2 linked regions of the Pseudovibrio sp. M1P-2-3 genome follow. The main gene of each other region encodes a partner of the protein of the gene in region 2 in a complex. Links are inferred from orthologs where the notes say so. Each region holds a gene or a part of one and is shown on either strand. Other genes may lie near its edges.

Region 1 (3,194 bases), 170 kb from region 2 along the record:
CACGTTGGAAAGGCGGGGCTCCGGCTATCACAGGTTACACGTGGGGGCAAAGGTTCTCGTCTGTTCCCGGAACCCTGCCCATTATTGGTGTAATTGCGATTATTTTTTTCAGCCTCTACTACGGTTTTGCAACACCAACAGAGGCCGGATCTTTGGGCGCTTTTGTTGTGTTGCTCACCGCCTTCTATAAGGGCATGAGGACCAAGCAGTTGTTTCAAGCCTTGCATGAGACTGCCAAGTTGACCGTCATGATCTTTACCTTGATCTGGGGTGTCTTGGTGTATGTGCGGTTTCTGGGATTTGCAGGCCTGCCTGAAGCCTTTAAAGGCTTTGTCGTATCGCTAGATTATGCGCCCTTGATGATCGTCATTTGTATCCTGCTGGGCTATGCGGTTCTGGGTATGTTTATGGATGCCATTGGCATGCTGGTGCTCACCCTACCCGTAGTGTTTCCAGCAATTATCGCCTTGAACGGAGGGCCGGATGTGAGTGCGGTGGACAGTGCACTGGGCATGTCTGGAGCGGCGTGTGCCATCTGGTTCGGGATCATTGTGGTGAAAATGGCGGAGCTGTGCCTCATCACGCCGCCTATCGGGCTCAACTGCTTTGTGGTTTCGGGCGTGCGCCCGGATATTCTCGTGCAGGAAGTATTCCGCGGTTGTATGCCATTCTTTGTGGCTGATGTGGTGACTGTGGCGGTGCTTGTGGCGTTTCCTGCCATCGTAACTATTCTGCCTTCGCTCATGTGAGGCGTTCCAGCAGAAGGAAAAAAGCCCGGCTCATTCGACCGGGCTTTTTTACAAGTCGGCTAAAATAGATTGCCCTGCGTATCGTCGCTCACCTTGCTCTTTTTCTTCTTTGTTTTTTGCAGGCTCTTCGCCTTTTCCTGTGCCATATGTTCTTCCAGTGAAGTGGCAAGGGATGGCGAGAGGGGGACAGGTGTTGGTTTGGGGGACAGTGCAGATTTAGGCGTTGGTCCGCCTTCTCCTGCCACTGCTGCCACTGTGCCGCCGCGCATCTGCAATGACAGGTGGTCACCCTCAGTGATTGTCTGGGCCTGCGCAATGGGGTTTCCATTTGCATCGCGAACGATGGCATAGCCGCGATCAATCACTCTCTCATAACTTAAGGATTCCAGCATTTGTGTAAGGTTGTCCAGCTTCATCCGCTGACGCTGGACATGATTGGTAAAAGCTTGGCTTGCCCGTGTTTTCAGGTTTTCAAGGCGCTCGCTCCCGTGCGCGGTTTGTCCGGACAACAAAGCAGGGCGCAAGCCAGAAGACGCATTGGTCAGGCGTGTACGCAGGGACTGGGTGTTGATGCTCAAGCCCTGTTCAAGGCGCGCGGCGACCATGTCAAAGCGCTGGCGGGGCAAAGCTAGTAAATCGCGCGGGGCGGGAAGAGCTGCACTGGCTGCACGCAGCTCGGTGCGCCGGGTTTGGACCAAACGGGTGAGACTGGTTGAAAGTCGCCTGTTCAAGTCGTCTACCATGGTCATGAGTTCGGCTTTGACCGGAACAGCGAACTCAGCGGCGCCCGTTGGCGTTGGTGCGCGCAGGTCTGCAGCTAGATCCACCAAAGTCCAGTCTGTTTCGTGACCTACGGCAGAAATTAGCGGGATTTCAGAATCTGCCGCTGCTCGAACAACTTCTTCGTCGTTAAAGCCCCAAAGGTCTTCAAGGCTGCCGCCGCCTCGCGCCACGATAATCACATCCGGCCTTGGAATAGTTCCACCAACTTCCAGTGCATTAAACCCGCGTATACCGGTCGCCACTTCTTTGCCGCAGGTTTCTCCTTGTACCCGTACAGGCCAAACCTGAACATGAAGGGGAAATCGGTCGGCGATGCGGTGCAAAATATCTCGGATGACTGAACCCGTGGGGGAGGTGACCACTCCGATAACACGGGGCATCTTGGGAAGAGGTTTCTTGCGTGTCTCGTCAAAGAGCCCTTCGGCGGCCAGCTTCTTCTTGCGTTCTTCCAAGAGGGCCATAAGAGCACCAGCGCCGGCTGGCTCTAGCGCGTCGATGACCATCTGGTATTTGGACTGACCGGGGAAGGTGGTGACTTTGCCCGTGGCAATGACCTCAAGGCCTTGTTCAGGTTGAATTGGCAAGCGGCTGGCATTGCCGCGCCATATCACGCCGGAGATCACGGAACGCTCGTCCTTCAGGTCCAGATAAATATGACCGGAGGCTGGACGGCTCACACGGCCCAGCTCGCCGCGCACGCGCACATAGTCGAAGGCGTCTTCCACGGTGCGTTTGATGGCCGTGGAAATTTCCGAGACGGAAAACTCGGTGATATTGCTCGGTTCGCCCACTTCTGTGTACTTTCAAATGGATTGCAAGAAATTGCCTTTATGTATAGGCGATCAAGCCCTAAACACCAAACAGGCTGGCGCGTGTTTTTCCACGTGTCTTTAGCCTCGTTTTTGTCCGTGATGAATAAAGGAACACCCCAGATGCCCCGTTATGAATTTCGCATGCAGCGACTTTTTGTGGATGCGCCTATGGGCAATGGTGCTCGTATCGCGGCAGACAGGGCACAAGCAAATTATTTGCTAAACGTTCTCCGGTTAAAGGAAGGCGCTGAGGTTCTTTTATTTAATGGGCAAGATGGGGAATGGCGGGCCGTTGTTGAACCATCCGGGCGAAAAGCCTGCGCTTTGGTGCTCCAAGAGCAAACCCGGCCCCAAACCCCCGTTCCTTCCTTGGATTACTTCTTCGCGCCCATTAAAACCAACCGGCTGGACTACATGGCGCAAAAGGCGGTGGAGATGGGAGCAGGGCGTTTGCGCCCTGTGACCACGCAACATACACAGTTCAGTAAGCTTAACTTTCAAAAAGTGCGCGCCAATGTGATTGAAGCCTGCGAGCAATGTGGAGTGATCAATGTTCCGCAAGTGCATGAAACAGTGTCCTTGAAATCTGTTTTGGACAGCTGGCAAGAGCAGGAAAAAGGACGTACTTTGATTTTCTGCGATGAAGGCGAGGGATCACAAAATCCATTGCAAGCTCTGGAAGGGCTGAAATCCGGTCCTCTTGCGGTTCTGATTGGCCCTGAGGGAGGATTTTCAGAGGAAGAGCGAGCGTTACTGCGCTCTAAAGACTTTGTTAGAGCTATTCCGCTTGGGCCTCGTGTGTTGCGGGCTGATACGGCGGCAGTGGCGGCTTTGGCGATTGTCCAGTCAA
Region 2 (3,223 bases):
AATCACAACAACTATTAGTTAACATATCCAAGCCCACAAAATACAACTATCCAAAAAAGAAAAATAATATGCTAAACAATACATATGGACGAAATAAAAAATAAATATAATCTTACTAATCAGTCACAGTTATTAAAGACCTCCCCCACGAGCATTATATATGCTCGCACCTTAACCGGGGATGAGTGCGTAATACTCACCCCCGGCACCTTTTTAACTAAATATATACTTTCAACTTATATTTACTAAACTGTTCCAACTAATTTCTAATTTTTCATAATTTGACTTATCCAGTAGGACTTGGCAGAAAACACAGTAATGTACTTCTAGTTTCCAATCCTAGTTAACGGTATAGTTTTTTGAGTACACTTCTGTTACATCATTCCGCTTTTCTTGAGCATAAAACTCCAAGTGGGCACCCCGAACGGCCTGACCGTTTACGAGCCATTTCCCATGCTTTGGAAAAAGAAAAATTTCAAACTTTACTCAGAGATATGCCTCCAATGGGGCGGTTTCAGGATATTGCGCTCGTCCATCCCGAGGAGCACATAAACTTTATTCACAACAAGACACCCGAGGAAGGCCTCTTCCGAATTGATGATGATACCACATTATCTCCGGGAACCTGGGAAGCTGCCCTTCGCGCTGTTGGTGCCTCTTGCAGGGCTGTTGATGAAGTGATGACCAGTCAGGTTACAAATGCTTTTTGTGCAATTCGCCCTCCCGGTCATCATGCGGAAATAGATAGGGCGATGGGCTTTTGCTATTTCAATAACGCAGCTGTAGCAGCTCGGCACGCTCAAACAGCCTTTGGCGTTGAGCGCGTTGCCATTATTGATTTCGATGTACATCACGGGAACGGTACACAAGATGTTTTCTGGAACGATCCATCAGTTATGTACACATCAACCCATCAAGCCCCCTTATATCCAGGGACTGGGCAAAAGCAGGAAACTGGCGAATTCAATAATATTGTCAATGTGCCCATGCGCGATGGAGACGGCGGCGTAGAATTTAGGGATGCTTACAAGACTGTTATTCTGCCACAGTTACGCAAATTCAAACCTGATCTTCTTGTGCTTTCAGCCGGTTTCGATGCCCACGCTCGCGATCCCCTTGGGGGAATGCTGGTTATAGAGGATGATTTTGCATGGTTAACACGTGAACTTATGGAAATTGCTGATCAAAGCTGCAATAGGCGCATTGTATCCCTACTTGAAGGTGGATACGACCTTGAGGGGCTTGCACGCTCTGTCGCTGCTCATGTAATGACCTTGATGGAACACTAGATAATTACAGTACACGTTAAAACAACCTTGCAGAGGCCCAATGTCGGATTCAAGCAATTCCTCCGTTTCCACTGACACCATGTCTTTTGAAGACGCACTTACCAAACTGGAAACTATTGTTCGAAATCTGGAACAAGGAAATGTTCCTCTGGAAAAGAGTATTGATCTATACACCCAAGGAGAAGCCCTCCGAAGCCGGTGCGATACACTCTTGCGGGCTGCAGAGGAAAAAATTGAAACAATCAAAATTGATGGAAAAGGTCAGGCAATAGCCAGTAGCCCTCTTGCCCCAGAATAACTGAAGCGGAATATCTCTCTGGATTAAATAAGCGACATAATTTGTAATTTAATCATTTGCCCGTACCTTTACACGAAACTAAGCCTTCAAAAGGTACGCAACAAAAAAAAGATCCAAGAGAAAAAAGTTAACCGACTTCATACACCTAGATTTCTTAAGACGCCGAAATAAAAAGAGGACCGCGAAGTATCACGGTCCTAAGTCGATCACTGTGCACGTGGCCCCATCGACCACAAAATTGTGATAGTTTCTTTTTACAAGGTTAACATCACCCCTAGGGGTGACTTGATACAATTTTTAATAGAAAACTACTCAATACACGTAGAGAAATCGCGAATAACCTACAAAGATAGTGAAACTTCAGAGTTTTCCACCTATCTATAAATTGCTTGAGCTTTTCCCTTATTGTAAGCCTAGAGGGTTAAGACAAGCCAATCGCTAAAACACAAGCCGGTGCAAATTAGAATGAAGACCCCCCTCCTTGATCGCGTCAACTCGCCCGCAGACCTGAAATGCATGACGAATGACGAACTGAAGATCATTGCCGAAGAACTGAGAGCAGAAACTATCAACGCTGTTTCGGAAACGGGTGGTCATTTGGGTGCGGGCTTGGGTGTTGTCGAATTAACAGTTGCGCTTCATCACGTTTTTAACACACCGGACGATCGGCTCATTTGGGACGTTGGTCACCAGTGCTACCCACATAAAATCCTGACCGAGCGCCGTGACCGTATCCGTACGCTCAGGCAAGGCGGTGGCCTTTCAGGCTTTACGAAACGCTCTGAAAGTACCTATGACCCATTTGGAGCTGGACACTCCTCAACCTCGATTTCCGCAGGCTTGGGGATGGCAGTTGCTCGGGATCTAGCGGATAAGCAAAATAGTGTCATTGCAGTTATTGGTGATGGTGCCATGTCTGCTGGGATGGCTTATGAAGCCATGAATAATGCCGGGGCTTTGAACTCACGTCTCATCGTCATTCTCAACGATAATGACATGTCAATTGCTCCGCCAGTCGGAGCTCTTTCGGCATCCTTAGCCCGCCTTGTATCGGGCAAGACCTACAAGTCCCTGCGGGAAGCTGCAAAGCAAGTTGCGCGTGCCCTTCCAAAACCTTTACAGGAAAAGGCCGCAAAAGCTGAAGAGTTTGCTCGGGGCTTCTGGACAGGTGGCACTTTATTCGAAGAGCTTGGGTTTTACTATGTTGGCCCTGTTGACGGGCACAACCTCGACCACCTTCTACCGATCCTACGTAATGTGAGAGATGCGAAAGAAGGCCCCATACTCATCCACGCTGTCACCCAGAAAGGCAAAGGGTACGCTCCTGCAGAAAGTGCGAGCAATAAGCTTCATGCGGTTGCCAAGTTTGATGTGGTTACCGGAAAGCAATCCAAACCCAAAGCCAACGCTCCCGCTTATACGAAAGTCTTTGCCCAAAGCCTGATCGCGGAAGCAAAGCAGGATGAAAAAATCGTCGGCATTACTGCTGCCATGCCTGATGGCACCGGGCTGGACCTGTTCGCCAAAGAGTTTCCTAACCGAACATTTGACGTGGGTATCGCCGAGCAACATGCAGTGACCTTTGCTGCCGGAATGGCGACAGAGGGTTACAAACCATTTTGCTCTATCTACTCCA

Evidence for each region.
Region 1: the proteins of P6574_RS14685 (region 2) and xseA are in contact, whole or in part, in a cryo-EM structure (PDB 8TXR), measured with the Escherichia coli proteins. The link is inferred for Pseudovibrio sp. M1P-2-3 from one-to-one orthologs.

The regions. Positions count from the first base shown.
Region 1 is NZ_JARRCW010000001.1:3,527,830-3,531,023, reverse strand. The notes cover bases 67-2,930. They hold xseA (exodeoxyribonuclease VII large subunit), read right to left. Parts: upstream 2,324-2,930; coding sequence 809-2,323; downstream 67-808. Other genes in these bases: P6574_RS15465 (16S rRNA (uracil(1498)-N(3))-methyltransferase), read left to right, coding at 2,465-2,930; P6574_RS15475 (TRAP transporter large permease), read left to right, coding at 67-749. In the rest of the region: more of P6574_RS15475, read left to right, coding at 1-66; more of P6574_RS15465, read left to right, coding at 2,931-3,194. UniProt on the Escherichia coli protein: Bidirectionally degrades single-stranded DNA into large acid-insoluble oligonucleotides, which are then degraded further into small acid-soluble oligonucleotides.
Region 2 is NZ_JARRCW010000001.1:3,356,818-3,360,040, forward strand. The notes cover bases 66-2,958. They hold P6574_RS14685 (exodeoxyribonuclease VII small subunit), read left to right. Parts: upstream 66-1,329; coding sequence 1,330-1,587; downstream 1,588-2,958. Other genes in these bases: P6574_RS14680 (histone deacetylase family protein), read left to right, coding at 360-1,289; dxs (1-deoxy-D-xylulose-5-phosphate synthase), read left to right, coding at 2,053-2,958. Also shown: more of dxs, read left to right, coding at 2,959-3,223. UniProt on the Escherichia coli protein: Bidirectionally degrades single-stranded DNA into large acid-insoluble oligonucleotides, which are then degraded further into small acid-soluble oligonucleotides.